Thermoleptolyngbya sichuanensis A183: one gene and its partner. The protein of the gene in region 1 interacts with the protein of each later gene in a pairwise test. Links are inferred from orthologs where the notes say so. Each region holds a gene or a part of one and is shown in the gene's direction. Other genes may lie near its edges.

Region 1 (7,580 bases):
TCGGCGGGCGATCGCTCTTCCAGTGTTTCCATCGTCGGCATTGGCGGCGGCTCTGATAGAAACCGTGAAGATGAGTTAATGAGTCGGGCAGTTGAGCAGGCGATTGCCTCCCTAGTAGAGGATATGAATCGCTAGGTGTATCTCGCCAGGTGTATCTCGCTTGTATCTCACAAAGAGAGGGCTTGATGCTTTGAGCGCGACGCGCCTGGAAAGCCAGCTTCTAAGACAGAACCTAGGCACTGTTTTAAAACTCTCTAGGTCATTGATTGCCCTGAGTCGATCCCCCTCCTTAAAAAGGGGGACTTCCGGAGTGGCCCGGCTCGGTTCCCCCCTTGTTAAGGGGGGCTGGGGGGATCAAACAGAACCTAGGCACTGTTTTAAAACTCTCTTTAAAGCTCTCTAGGTCATTGATTGCCCTGAGTCGATCCCCCTCCTTAAAAAGAGGGACTTCCGGAGTGGCCCGGCTCGGTTCCCCCCTTGTTAAGGGGGGCTAGGGGGGATCAGAGGGTTTTAAAACACGCCCTAGCCAACTCGGACTGCCTGTACCTAAGTCACTGACTTGCTAGAGGAAAGAGGGGTATGCCTCGCAGTGGAGCGTAAAGTGCGCGGCCATTCGAGCTACCCCTTTGTGGTTCTTAGCACAGGGACAGTTATCACAGACTATACAGACTATTCAGAAAGCTCTGGATATTAGGTCAACATTGTTGAATATTTCGGCTTTTCCAAAATACTTTATGGGACATTAAAAACAACCTGCCAGAGGAGACATTTCCATGAACACGCTGTATGAAAAACTGGGTGGCGCGGCGGCGGTGGATTTAGCAGTCGAGAAGTTTTACGAGAAGGTTTTGGCAGACGAGCGGGTTCAACACTTCTTTGCTCATACAGACATGGCACAGCAAAAGCGCCATCAAAAAGCGTTTATGACCTACGCCTTTGGGGGGGCTAATCACTGGAACGGTCGGCCGATGAGAGATGCCCACAGCAGCTTGGTTGCGGAGATGGGGTTAACGGATCACCATTTTGATGCGATCGCCGAAGATCTGGTCGCCACGCTGGTCGAGCTAGAGGTTCCCCAAGCCCTAATTGACGAGGTGGTGGAAATTGTGGGATCTGTTGCCCATCGCAACGATGTTTTGAATCGCTAAAAGTTTTGAATTACTTGATCCAAGAAAGCCAGGACTTACGCACTTGCGATAAGCTCTCTGGATTTTGGACAATTTCTCGCGGGCTGCGCCCGCGAGAAATTGTCCAACTGCGTAAGTCCTAAAGGCAATAACTTGGCGATGAATTTGGCAAAATTGGGGTGAAGAGGCAGGGTGAACGGGTTTTAACTCTGTAAAGTTGATTTGTGTCCTCTTTCCCGATGCCCATCATGTACCCTCAATGGCAACCTTGGAACTTCCTGTGGAATGATTTTCGGAACACTTTTCGGAACACTTTTCGGAACACTGTTCAGAACGCTTTTCAGAACGCTTTTCGGAGCGCTTTTCGGAGCATTTTTTGGAATTCCTTGAGAAATACTTGCCGGAGTATTCAATGGAAAGCCGGATGGAGATCGACTGGGCAGTGGCGATCGCCCCTTCTCATCCTGCTCGTCCTGACGCTGACCTATGGCTGTGTCGTCGCCAATCGCCCCGCTGCCACGCTGCTCACTGACCCGTTTTTGCAACTGCCCACGCCGACCAGCGTGCGCGTTGTCTGGTTTACCGAGTTTGAGGGCGGCGAGCATCGGGTGGAATATGGCGACGGGTTCCAGCAGCGGGCGATCGCCACCACCACAAAGCTATCCCGCGTGCGCGAAGACCAGCGATCGCGCGTCGGCCAGCAGACCGAACCCGGCCAGGTCTATCAGCAGCCCACGCCCCGCGACATCTGGCGGCACGAAGCCGAAGTGACGGGCCTGACACCGGGGCAGCGCATTCCCTATCGCGTCGCCAGCCTGCGGGCCAATGGGCTATTCACACGGGCGATCGCCAGCCGCCCCTTTACCCTGGCTCCCCTGCCACCGCCCGGTACGCCGCTCAAAATCTTGCTCACCTCCGACCACCAGAGTATGCCCATGACCGCCACCAACCTGCAAAAGGTCGTGGAGACAGTGGGACAGGTGGATGCGGTCTTTTTGGCAGGCGACACGGTGAACATCCCCGACCGCGCCTCGGAATGGTTTGATGACAATCGCGGCGGTGCATTCTTCCCCTGCCTCCAGGGTCGCGCCAGCTATTCCCTAGAGCGCAACGGCACTACGCGGGTTTACACTGGCGGCGAAATCATTCAGCACGCGCCGATGTACGTGGCAATCGGCAACCACGAAATCATGGGGCGCTACGGCCGCCTAGATAGCTTGAACGGCGAATTTGAAGACGCGATTCCCCGTGATGTAGCGCTGCGGCTCTACGGCCCCAACGGACTAAACAACACCGCCTTCAGCACCGACACCTACGAAGAAATCTTCAGCCTGCCCCAAAGTCCAGAGGGCGGCGAAACCTACTACGCTACCACCATTGGCGATGTGCGATTGGTATCGCTGTTTGCCACCAACCTGTGGCGCGTGCCCAGCCTAGACCCCTCTGCCAAGGGGCGCTTCCGCGAACCCGAAGCCAAGCTCAATAGCCGCGAAGACTGGGGTTATGGGCAAATTATCTTTGAGCCAATCCGCAAGGGCAGCCCGCAATACAACTGGCTAAAGCAGGAACTGAGCAGCCCGGAGTTCCGGCAGGCCCGCTATAAGATCGTGATGCTGCACCACCCAACCCATACCCTGGGGGATAACGTCGTGCCGCCTTATACCGACCCCATTCGCGTAGTGGAGCGCAACGCCGAGGGCAGCCCTGCGGTGGTTCGCTACGATTATCCAAAGTCGGACGACTATTTGCTGAAGGATGTGATGCCGCTGCTGGAGGCGGCGCAGGCGCAACTGGTGCTGTACGGGCATTCTCACGTCTGGAACCGCTTCCGCTCGCCTGCGGGCCTGCACCTGCTGGAAACCTCCAACGTGGGCAATACCTACGGAGCCTATTGGAAACCGCAGCCCCGGAAGCTGCCCGATCTGAACCCGCAATTCTACAACCTGGAAAACTACGTGACGGCGGGCGATCCGGGGGGGCTGGAACCGATTACGCCGACCCTTGCGCCCGTGACGGGAGATGATGGACAGCCGCTGCCGTTTCTCTCCAGCAACGACATCACCGCCTTCACCATTTTCGACACAGGCACGGGCACCATCAGTAGCTACCGCTTTGACACGCGCACCCCGGATGCGCCTGTGGTCAAGTTCGATGAGTTTCAGCTTGGCGTTGGATAAGGATGTGAAACAAGGGCGAACGATGGGACTCGAACCCACGAATGGCGGAACCACAATCCGCTGCCTTAACCACTTGGCTACGCTCGCCGTACAGTGCCCTCTACAGGCGAATACTAGTATAGCATTTGGCTGATGGGCCTTGTCACAAATTTTGTGCCTTTTGATCTTAGAACTTACGTTGATCTTAGAACTTACGCAGTTGGGCAATTTCTCGCGGGCTGTGTCCGCAAGAAATTGCCCAAAATCCAGAAAGCCTATCGCAAGTGCGTATGCCCTGGGTCTGTTTGATCCTTGTGATCTGGTGTGTGGGAATATCTATGACCCCAACTTCTGACTCAGCTATCCAGTCCGCTATACTAGGGAAGGCGACAACTCGCTTCGGGATGTAGCGCAGCTTGGTAGCGCGCCTGCTTTGGGAGCAGGATGCCGCAGGTTCAAATCCTGTCATCCCGATTTTTCATTTTGAATGGAACTGCAAATTGCTAAAGGCGGGTAGTGGTGCAAACGGACTGGATTTATCCCTATCCGCCTCTTTTGTCTGGCGTGTTGGTTAGGCGCTACAAGCGATTTTTCGCGGACATTGAGCTAGAGAGTGGCGAGATCGTTACAGCGCACTGCCCCAATACCGGGCCGATGACGGGGGTCAATTGCCCTGGCAGTCGCGTGATGGTGTCGCCTAGCAATAACCCGAAGCGATCGCTCGCCTATACCTGGGAACTGATCGAGGTGAACGACAACGGGCCAACGTGGGTGGGGGTGAATACGGCGCTGCCCAACCGCATCGTCCGCTCGGCGCTGGAAGCACGGCTGTTTCCAGAACTGGGCAGCTATCAGCAGATTCGGGGCGAAGTGCCCTACGGACAGGATCAGAAAAGCCGGGTCGATTTTTTATTGACGGGAGCCGCCGATGGGCGACCCGTTTATATCGAGGTCAAAAACACCACCTGGGCGCTGGGCGACCTGGCGCTGTTTCCCGACACCGTGACAGAACGGGGGCAAAAGCATCTGCGAGAGTTGACAGCGCTGCTGCCCCAGGCGCGACCGGTGATGCTGTATTTCATTAATCGAGGCGACTGCACCCGGTTTTCGCCGGGCGATCGCGCTGATCCGGTCTATGGGCAACTGCTGCGGGGGGCGATCGCCCAGGGGTTAGAAGTGCTGCCCTGTCGATTCGAGATTTCGCCTGCGGGTATCCGCTATCTAGGTCTGGCTGAGCTTTGCCTTGAGACGACGCAACCCATCGAAGTTCACACACCCAAGGGCAAACGACGAAAAGCGCCATAACGCAGGGCGAAAAGAGAAAAAATCGAGGAATGGAACAGCGCAAAACGGTAGCAAATGACACGATTAATCGCCTCATTCGTATTTGTCATGATCACCGTTAGAATGCGCCAAGTCAGCCGGTTTCAGTCCAGTGCGATCGCCCAAAAGCCTCTTTGCAAGCAGCTTTCAGGGATTTGGTTTCTATTAGAACAAAATGGAGAGCGATCGCTCGATTCGGATATCCGTATTTGCCACGGTAGAGATATCCGCCTTGCCTCAAACATGAATATTTCTTAAATTCTGTTCTACGCCTCTAGGAACTTCTTAATCCTCCTTGGGGGGCGTGGATCTGCTGTATACATCTGATAAAGTTGCGACACAAGACGAGACATTATGTTGACCGTTAAAAGAAGACCATCCGCAGTTGTGGACATCCGATAAAGAGCAGATAAAGAGCAGAATTGTTGATTTCGCTGAAGCTCAAGATTCAGGGTTCCCTGCCTCTACTCATGTCTATCAACTTTCGCGGAAAATGGTTTTCTAGCTGGTGTCACGCTGGCGGCCGATGCTGCCGACTCGCTTGCTTCCATCGCGCATTTCAGATACAAATTCCTGAGAATTCTTGCTAAATTCCTGCGAATTTCCTAGACCGAATAGCCCAATCAAAACGGCTAGCCATGTTCGTGAAAGGAGAGACAAATTATGCGTATTGCACAAATTGCTCCGCTCTGGGAACGAGTTCCTCCTACCACCTACGGTGGAACAGAGCTGGTGGTGAGCTTGCTCACGGATGAGTTAGTCCGACGGGGGCATGAAGTGACCTTATTTGCTTCAGGAGATTCGATTACGCTGGCGAATCTGGAATCGGTTCATCCTCGTGCGCTGCGGCTCGATAGCACGGTGAAAGAATACGGCATTTACGAAATGCTGGAACTGGCTCAGGTTTACGAACGGGCTGACGAATTCGACATAATTCATTCCCATGTGGGCTGTGCCGCGCTGCCCTATGTAAATCTGGTCAAAACGCCAACCGTCCACACGCTGCACGGCATTTTTACGCCAGACAACGAAAAGATGTTCACCTATGCCCAACGGCAGCCCTACGTGAGCATTTCCAACACGCAGCGGGAGCCGTGCCTGGGACTAAACTATGTTGCCACCGTATACAACGGGATTGATGTAGAGAGCCACAAGTTTCATCCTGTGCCGAATGATCCCCCCTATCTGGCATTTTTGGGGCGGCTGTCGCCCGAAAAGGGAACCCATCACGCCATCGAAATTGCCAAGAAAACGGGCTATCCGCTGAAGATGGCAGGCAAGATCGACGTGGTGGATCGGGAATACTATGAGCAGCAGATTAAGCCCCACATCGATGGCGAACAGATTCAGTATCTCGGCGAGGCCAATCATCAGCAGAAAAATGTGCTGATGGGCGGGGCGATCGCCACGCTGTTCCCCATCACTTGGCGCGAACCGTTTGGGCTAGTGATGGTGGAGTCAATGGCGGCGGGTACGCCTGTCGTGGCGATGGAACTGGGGTCCACGTCCGAAGTGATTGCTCACGGCAAGACGGGCTTTCTCTGCCATTCGGTGGAGGAGTGTGTTGCGGCGATCGCCCAGGTGCCGCAGCTCGATCGTCGGGCCTGTCGAGATCATGTCCAGGCGAACTTCAGTGTGCAGCGCATGACCGATGGCTATGAGCAGGTCTATCGCCAACTGGTGGGCGATCGCACGTTGACCAGTCCGGCAATTTTCAGCCTGCCGCAGCCAAAGCTGGCCGGGTAACCCTTGACCAATAGCAGGGGTTATAGCAAGGGTTGAGGAGCGAACTCTGCCCTAAGATCGAAGCCTCAACCCTTCAAACGTGCAATGCTTTGAAGTTGAGTTGCAACTCTTATATCTGTAGCGCCGCTTATAGCGCTTCTGTAGTGCCGCAGGGATGGCAGTCTATCCGGGTTGCCGCAGAGTTGGCTTCCAAACCACAAGATAAGGTTGACCCTGGTCAAGTCAGGTCCCAGTTTGAGTTCAGCCCATGTTAGCCCAGGGTCAGCACAGAATCAGCACAGGGTGCGAGCCGCCTGCATCGGGTTCTGGTTTTGTAAATTGCAGGGTTTGCAAATTGCAGGGTTTGTAAATTGCAGAGTTGGTTTTGTAAAGCGTCGTGCTTTCTTTGCACTTTAGTCCGGGAACGCAATTCCCGCGCTTGAAGTAGTCTAAGTTCCCCTGATGATGGCGCTTTGACTGTGATGGCGCTTTGACTGATGACGCTTTGACGTGTTTCCCTTCGCGCTACAGACATTTTGCCTTGCAGATGTATTGCAAGGTGATACGCCGACTACAGGCGGTTCGTCCCTCGCGTGTTCCTGATTTTTTCGTTCACCCCTTCCGAGACATCGCTCATGTCGTGACCTAGCACATTGTTGGCGTACCTCTGCTCTATACAATGCCCCTGGAGAAAAACTTAAAAAGCAGCACGCTCGATACAGCGTTTAATCGCTCCACACGGCACAATATGGCAGTGTAAAGGAACCCTAACGAACATCACGGCTTATTTCAGGATTGTTAGCGGTTCGCCGATGGTTCACTGGCGAGGTCAGACCAACCGGACAGGAAGATCCTATCCTAGCTAGAGGGTTGGCTTGGCTGCGGTGTCCGGTACGATATCCAAGTCTACGAGGTTAGCAATGTCCCAGACCCCTCCCGTATCCCAATCGCGTCATCCTAGGGCAACGTTTTCTGCTGGGCCCCAGCGGCAGGCGATCGCCCTTATCCTGGTTCATAATGATCCGGCGCTGGAATTTCAGCGCGAAGAAGCCAGCGGCAGCCGGGTATACGTGAATCAAATCAGCGAGGCGCTGGCCAAGCTTGGCTGGCAGGTGGATGTGTTTACCCGCAAGACGAATCCCGACGATCCAACGATCGTGCAGCATTCGCCCCACCACCGCACGATTCGTCTGGTCGCTGGCCCGCAGGAGTTTATCCCGCGCGATCGCCTGTTGGAGCATATGCCCGC
Region 2 (7,692 bases), 710 kb from region 1 along the record:
AAAGGAAAGTTTGGGTGAAAAGTGACTGAAGGGACGTGCGCTTTGAGATTAGGAAATCAGAAACGGAGGGAAAGCAGCGCCAAAAATAAAGAAGTGTAAAAGCTAATAAAGCTAATAGAGAAACGGGTAGAGGAGGCAGTTAGCCTCGCCGCCTCATGTTTTAGCGCGTGTGGGTCAGTTTGCTGTATCACCTGACAGCATGATTTCCAAAAACTGCTCGATCACAGGATCAATTGCCTGTCATGTTTTGGAGGAGCCTCGATTTTTCCAGCGAAAGCGCTAGAGGACGGAACATATGATGGATTTGGGCGATCGCAGGTTCCCGCTCGCTCCCCAATGCATGAGGGTTTCTGTTGGAAAAGCCTGTTGGAAAAATCTGTTGGAAAAGATGGGCAATGTTCCCAAGGGGTGACTGCTGATCGTAGTTAGTACGAAATCAGGGCGACGTTCCCAAGGGGTGATTGCTTATCGTAATCAGCATGAGAGCTAATTTATGAAGCAAATCTTAAGAAGCCTGAAACTCTTGGCATGTGTGGCTTTGAGGTCATGTTTGCCCAGGAAAAGCGGTTTCTCGGAAATCCTTGATTAACAAGGCTTTCAGGCTCCTTTACAAATTAGCTCTGAAATCAGTATCAGCATGAAATCAGTACGAAACCAGTTATTCAACGCGATAAGCACAAGACTGCCCCGCCGCACGATGATGGCTTCTCGAACGGGACTAACCTGCCGCACTGCCAAAAGCACTTACAGCATTCCTAGCAGAACCGCCCCTGACTCTACGGCAGGGTTCAGCAGCTTTATGGTTTCTATGGCTTTTTTTCAAAAGTCCCTCTCCCAGAGTGGGAGAAGGATTTAGGGTGAGGGTTACAAAAGTGGGATGAACTCTATCGGGTGCATCTGGCAATCGCTCAAGCAGTTCTCGAATTGCCTCTGAGGTAATGCCACTTTGACCGGCCAAATCTGGACTTTGGGGGCTATTCTTCCGGTTCGCGATCGCCCTCTTCGTCTACTCCGTTCATCCCCTCCTTGAAGCCCCGCAGCGTCTTGCCCAAAGCCCCGCCTAGTTCAGGGATCTTTTTAGGCCCAAAAATAAGAATCGCAACGACTGCAATAATGGCAACCTCGGGCCAGCCCAAACCAAACATAACGCTCTCCTGCCAGTCATTCTGTCCCCACTATACGGGAATTGTCGGGCATCGCGTCGCCAATCTGGGAACCGCCCGAAGCGCCCAAAGTGCCGCCATTGCAGACAAAACCTCCAAAACCTCCAAAACCTCCAGAAGGCGCTTAACCCATGCAGGTAGAAGCCTATAGCCTACGCAGGTATGGGCATCCTCAACACTGGTTCTAGAGACAGCTTGACCGCTGCGATATAATGTAGGTTTTCGCTGGGAAAGGTTCTGTCCCAGTTTTTTATCCAGCAGGACTTACACACTCGCGATAAGTTTTCTGGGCTTTGGACGATTTCTCGCGGGCACAGCTTATGATAAATCGTCCAACTGCGTAAGTCCTATCCAGTTTGCTAGCTTGAGTTAGCAACTGGAACGTGTCTTTTTGGAAATGGTCACTAGGAGTTGGTTTTGAGCGCGCTTTTGATTGCAGCGACGGATTCAGATACGGGAAAAACGGTGCTGATTTCGGCACTGGCGGCCTACTGGCAAGCTCACAGCGGCGGGCGATCGCTCGGCATTATGAAACCTGTGCAGTCTGGCAAGGGCGATCGCGAACTCTATCAGCGCCTCTTCCCACTCAACCAGTCCATTAGCGAGATCAACCCCATCCACTTTGACTCGCCCCTAGCGCCGCCCATCGCTGCCGAAAAAGAAGGCCGCAACATCAACCTAGACAGCGCGTGGCACACCTTTGAAACTCTTTCTAAACAAAAAGACTGGGTGCTGGTCGAGGCGCTGGGCAGCCTCGGTTCGCCCGTCACCCACGAAACCACCGTTGCCGACCTCGCTTGGGACTGGCGCATTCCCACCGTCCTGGTGGTTCCGGTGAAGCTGGGGGCAATTGGGCAAGCGGTCGCCAATGTCGCCCTCGCCCGCCAGGCCCGCGTCCATGTCAAGGGCATTGTGCTAAACTGCATCGCGCCCTGCACCCAGCAGGAGATTGACGACTGGGCCCCTGCCGACCTGATCCAGTCCCTCACCCAGGTTCCCATCCTCGGCCTGATTCCCCACCTGCCCGACCCCACCGACCTCGGCCGCCTCACCCAAGTCGCCTCTGACCTAGCGCTGGAGCGGCTGATGCCAATAAAAGGCTAGTAGGTAACAAGTAGGTAATAAGGTAGGTAATAGCGCAGGCAAGCCTCCCAAAATCCAAAATCCAAACTCCAACCCTCCACTCCCATGCTCACCTCCACTCCCGACCTCAAAACCCTGGCCCAGCAGACCCGTTCGGCGGCACGGCGGCTAGCAGCGCTGTCGGGCGAGGCGCGAAATCAGGCAGTTGGGGCGATCGCCCTTGCCCTAGAAGCCGCCGCCCCAGAAATTCTGGCGGCCAACGCGGCGGACTGCGCGGCGGCGCTAGAGGAAGGACTGGCAAAACCGCTTTACGGGCGGCTCAAGCTGGATGAAACCAAGCTGCGTGGCGTGATTGCCGGAGTGCGCGATGTGGCACGGCTGGCCGACCCGGTGGGTCAGGTGCAGCTTCATCGAGAACTAGACACCGGGCTGGTGCTAAAGCGGATCACCTGTCCGCTGGGCGTGCTGGGCGTGATTTTCGAGTCGCGGCCCGACGCGCTGGTGCAAATTGCGTCGCTGGCCATCAAGTCGGGGAACGGAGTCATCCTCAAGGGCGGGCGGGAAGCGGTGCGCTCCTGCGAGGCGCTGACGAAGGCGATTCACCAGGGGCTGAGTTCGGTAGACCTGGACCCAGCGGTGGTGCGCCTGCTGACGACGCGGGAGGAAACGGTGGCACTGCTGGGGTTGGATCAAGAGGTGGATTTGATCATTCCACGGGGTTCCAACGCCTTTGTGCGGTTTGTGCAGGAGAACACTCGGATTCCGGTGCTGGGCCATGCCGACGGCATCTGCCACCTATACGTCGATCGGGCGGCCGACGTGGCCCAGGCGGTGGCGATCGCCCTTGATGCCAAAACCAACTATCCCTCCGCCTGCAATGCCATTGAGACGCTGCTGGTGCATGAGGCGATTGCGCCAAAGTTTCTCCCTGCAATGGTTCCGGTCTTCCAGTCCGCAGGCGTAGAACTGCGCGGCGACGACCGGACACAAGCCCTAGTCGGCGCTGCCATCGAGCCTGCCACGGAAGCAGACTGGGCAACGGAATACGGCGATCTGGTTCTGGCGATTCGCGTGGTGGATTCGCTAGAAGCGGCGATCGCCCACATCAACACCTACGGCTCCCGGCACACCGAGGCGATCGCCACACAAGATGACGCAGCCGCCGCCACGTTTATCTCTCAAGTAGACGCAGCGGGCGTGTTTCACAACTGCTCCACCCGCTTTGCCGACGGCTTCCGTTACGGCTTTGGTGCAGAAGTCGGCATCAGCACCCAGAAAATGCCGCCCCGCGGCCCCGTGGGGCTAGAAGGTCTGGTGACCTATAAGTACCAGTTGCTGGGCAATGGGCATATCGTCAACACCTACAGCGGCGAACACGCCCGCCCCTTCACCCACCGCGACCTCGCCTGAGCCGCCATCCTCACTTCTGCGCTCACCCCGGAAACTGATGAACACCTACCAGGTGATCTACGACATCGTGCGGCAGATTCCTTACGGGCAAGTCGCCACCTATGGGCAAATCGCTGACCTGGCGCAACTCTACGGCAAGGCGCGGCTGGTGGGCTATGCGCTCTATCGGGTTGATATGCAAAATTCCGACATTCCCTGGCACCGCGTCATCAATGCCAAAGGCGAAGTATCGGAATCCCCCCTGCGCTACGGCACAGACTATTTGCAGCGATCGCTCCTAGAAGCCGAGGGCATCGAGTTTAGCCCAGAAGGAAAGGTGGATTTGCGGAAATATTTGTGGCGGCCGGGGGGAGAGTGACGGAAGGAAGAAGGAAGAACGAAAAGGGAAGAAGGAAGAAGGAAGAACGGAAAGGGAAAAACGTTTCATTTTTCGCTCTTCGTTTTTCGTTTTTTCCATCTCTCCCTCCTCTTCCCCGACCTGCTATTCTTCAAGAAAGCTAATTCCCGACTGCTCATGGAAGGGTTTGTTGTCTCTCTGGTCATCTTTGCGGCAATTTTTGCCATTTTTGCTCTGGGGTTGAATCTTCAATGGGGGTTCACGGGGCTAATTAACTTTGGGCAGGTCGCGTTTATGACCATTGGAGCCTACGCGACGGTGCTGCTCAGCTTGCGGGGGGTGCCGCTGTGGTTGGGGGCGCTGATCGGCGCAGGGCTGGCAGCGCTGTTGGGGCTGGGCATTGGTTTGGCGACGCTGCGCCTGCGGGAAGATTATCTGGCAATTGTTACCATTGGCGTGGCCGAGATGGTGCGCCTGATTGCCGAAAACGAGGCCTGGCTGACACGCGGTACGTTTGGACTCCAAAGCTTTCCGCTGCCGCTGGCGAATTGGAACCCCAACTGGCTGGGGCGATCGCTCATGGTGGCAATGCTAACGGCGATCGCCGGGTTGGCCTACTGGCGGTTCTGGCGCTGGCTGCGGCAAACCGTGAAGTCTATTCCTCCGGCGCATCTGACCAACGGCGTGGCCCTGTCGCTAGGCTACCTGCTGTCTCTGACGCTGCTGGTGATTGGGCTGGGCTACGCCTCCAGCACGCTCAAGCAACTAGGCACGGTTCCCTACTGGCTGCTGGGGGTGCTGCTGCTGGGGGCAATGGTGGCACTGGTGTGGTTTTATGTGTGGCTGGGAGCGTTGGCCAAGACCAGAATTCCTGCCTGGTCTAACAGCTTGGGAACGGTGGCGGCGTTGGTCTGCGCGGCGCTGGGCCTCTGGGTCTATGGCTACTCGGCCTCGGCGCTATATCACTACGACCGCAATCCCAGCAAGGCAGGGCTGATGCTGATCTCGGTGGTGCTGCTGGCGGTGATTTTTTGGGCATTAGAACGACTCGTGCGATCGCCCTGGGGTCGCGTCCTCAAAGCCATCCGAGAAGACGAAGCCGTCGCCCGCGCTCTGGGCAAAAACGTCTTTGCCTACAAGCTGCAATCCCTGGCGATCGGCGGCTTCTTGGCCGGCATTGCGGGGTCCCTCTACGCCTGGCAGCTCACCACGGTCTATCCCGATAACTTCCAGCCCCTCGTCACCTTCAACGCCTGGACGATCGTTGTCCTCGGCGGCGCAGGCAACAATGTAGGCACGATTTTGGGAGCCGCCATCTTCTGGGGCTACCAGACCGTCACCCGCTTCTTTTTGCGCGATGTAATTCCCCTCGACGATGCCCGCCTTGGCGCATTCCGCATCATGCTCATCGGTCTGCTGCTGATGGTTCTGATGGTGTGGCGACCGCAGGGCATTTTGGGCAACAAAGATGAGCTAACCCTTGGGAAGTAGGGAGGAAAGAGAGAAAAACGAAGAACGAAAAACGAAGAACGAAGAACGAAGAACGAAGAATGAAGAACGAAGAATGAAGAATGAAGAATGAAGAATGAAGAACGAAGAACGGAACCTCTTCCCTCTTCGTTCTTCTCTCTTCTCTCTTTCCCCCTATTCCTCCAACATCCCACCCCCCTCATGGCTCTCCTGACGGCAACCCAACTTACCAAAACCTTCGGCGGCATCCGGGCGGTGGATGCGGCCTCGATCGAAGTGCCAGAGGGCAGCATCACCGGGCTGATTGGGCCGAACGGGGCGGGCAAGACGACGCTGTTTAACCTGCTGTCGATGTTTTTGCGTCCAGACAGCGGCGAAGTGCAGTTTGCTGAGGAGCCGATTCACGAGCTACAGCCGCATCAGGTGGCGCAGCGGGGGCTGGTGCGGACGTTTCAGGTGGCGCGGGTGTTGTCGCGGCTGTCGGTGCTGGAAAACATGCTGCTGGCGGCCCAAGAGCAGACGGGCGAAAAGTTTTGGAATGTGTGGTGGCGATCGCCCCGCATTGCCCAGGAAGAAGAAGCACAGCGCGAGTATGCCTGGAACATCCTGGAATCCATCGGTCTGGCGCACAAAGCCCATGACTACGCGGGTTCTCTATCGGGCGGACAGCGCAAGCTGCTGGAGTTGGGGCGGGCGCTGATGGTCAAGCCCCGGCTGATTTTGCTGGATGAACCCGCCGCAGGCGTAAATCCGACGCTGATCAACCAGATTTGTGAACATATCCAAGCGTGGAACCGTCAGGGCATCACCTTCTTGGTGATTGAACACAATATGGACGTGGTGATGTCACTGTGCGATCGCGTCTGGGTGATGGCAGAAGGACGCAACCTGGCATCGGGCACCCCCGAAGAAGTGCAGAACAATCCGCTGGTGCTAGAAGCCTACTTGGGTCAATAGCCCACGATTGCAAATGTCTCTAATGTCTTTCACGTCTGGGCACCTCGATTAATTGCCTTATTGAGAATTTTAGGAGCCTGAAAATCTCGTTTTCTCGTAGCCATTCTCAAGAGAATCTGAATTTTTCGAGGTGCCCGTCTATTACCAATCTATTACCAATAGGGCTTACGCAGTTGGACGATTTCTCGTGGGCTGCGCCCGCGAGAAATCGTCCAGAATGCGGAGAACTTATCGCAAGTGCGTAAGTTCTGGCCGATCTTGCCAACAGCAATTGGCATGGGCACAGGAATTAGCATGGGCAAAGGTTCTTGGCAGGTGGCAACTCCGCAAATTAATGAATAAGCTGTGAGTAGAAATCTCTACGCATCGCGGCACCGATGGCGGAACCCATGTTTGAGACTCCTCAGCCAACCTCGCAACCTGAATCCCCCCAAGCTGAATTACCCGGCAAACAAGCGACTCCGCTAAAGCGACGCTGCGTTTCGGTCTGTCAATATCGCTCCTGCGAACGGAGCGGGTCGGCGGCGGTGCTGGCGGCGTTTCGAGAGGCGAATCTGCCGGGGGTGCTGATCAGCGCTAGCGACTGTATGGGGCAGTGTGCCTCTGGGCCAACGGTGCGCGTTACGCCAGACAACGTGTGGTATTGCCGGGTAAAGCCGGAAGATGTAGGGGCGATCGCCACTCAGCATCTCCAGCACGACGAACCCGTAGAGCGGCTGCTGCATCCCCGGTTTCACCCCCGGTTTGATTTTGCAGATTAGGTTGCGAGTTTTATCCTGTAGCGGCATCGAATTTGAGAGGAAGTGTATAGATGTCTGGAGTTGACGAGACTCTGACCAGGGTTCCGGGCATCCTAAACGCATCCCCTTAAACGCTAGGTCTGGAGTCGAGCTATGGTGCTGCTAACGGTCGGCGCAATTTTGCTGATTGCGGGAGTCGTGCTGATTTTTGTCAAACGCCACCACAGCGGCCGGGCCTTTTGCCTCAAGGTGTCGCGGCCGGCAACGGTGGCCGAACTGGAGAAAATGTCAGCAGAGATTGCCCAGGAAATTGGCGGCGGCAACTGGCGCGAGTATGTGCGGCTGTCGGGCATCGTGCAGTGCGATCGCCCTCTCACCTCCCAACTGGCGCAGCAGCCCTGTGTTCACTACCACATGACCGTACGGCGCGAGTATGAGGAAACCGTGGTTCGCCGCGACAAGGACGGCAACGAAGAGCGCAGCACCGAACGCGGCTCGGAAACCGTCGCCAGCCACGAGCAATCGACACCCT

The links.
Region 2: the proteins of sfsA (region 1) and HPC62_RS10685 interact in binary tests that used the Escherichia coli proteins (3 or more experiments, as listed by UniProt). The link is inferred for Thermoleptolyngbya sichuanensis A183 from one-to-one orthologs.

Annotation. Positions count from the first base shown.
Region 1 is NZ_CP053661.1:3,269,332-3,276,911, forward strand. The notes cover bases 2,866-5,693. They hold sfsA (DNA/RNA nuclease SfsA), read left to right. Parts: upstream 2,866-3,799; coding sequence 3,800-4,588; downstream 4,589-5,693. Other genes in these bases: HPC62_RS13635 (metallophosphoesterase), read left to right, coding at 2,866-3,304; HPC62_RS13655 (hypothetical protein), read left to right, coding at 4,643-4,864; HPC62_RS13660 (glycosyltransferase family 4 protein), read left to right, coding at 5,270-5,693. Also shown: HPC62_RS13625 (CsgG/HfaB family protein), read left to right, coding at 1-135; HPC62_RS13630 (group I truncated hemoglobin), read left to right, coding at 774-1,148; more of HPC62_RS13635, read left to right, coding at 1,589-2,865; more of HPC62_RS13660, read left to right, coding at 5,694-6,352; HPC62_RS13665 (glycosyltransferase), read left to right, coding at 7,252-7,580. UniProt on the Escherichia coli protein: Binds to DNA non-specifically. Could be a regulatory factor involved in maltose metabolism.
Region 2 is NZ_CP053661.1:2,565,471-2,573,162, forward strand. The notes cover bases 1,564-4,503. They hold HPC62_RS10685 (glutamate-5-semialdehyde dehydrogenase), read left to right. Parts: upstream 1,564-2,351; coding sequence 2,352-3,656; downstream 3,657-4,503. Other genes in these bases: bioD (dethiobiotin synthase), read left to right, coding at 1,581-2,267; HPC62_RS10690 (MGMT family protein), read left to right, coding at 3,694-4,014; HPC62_RS10695 (branched-chain amino acid ABC transporter permease), read left to right, coding at 4,171-4,503. In the rest of the region: tatA (twin-arginine translocase TatA/TatE family subunit), read right to left, coding at 975-1,145; more of HPC62_RS10695, read left to right, coding at 4,504-5,484; HPC62_RS10700 (ABC transporter ATP-binding protein), read left to right, coding at 5,665-6,420; HPC62_RS10705 ((2Fe-2S) ferredoxin domain-containing protein), read left to right, coding at 6,810-7,181; HPC62_RS10710 (E3 ubiquitin ligase family protein), read left to right, coding at 7,314-7,692. UniProt on the Escherichia coli protein: Catalyzes the NADPH-dependent reduction of L-glutamate 5-phosphate into L-glutamate 5-semialdehyde and phosphate. The product spontaneously undergoes cyclization to form 1-pyrroline-5-carboxylate.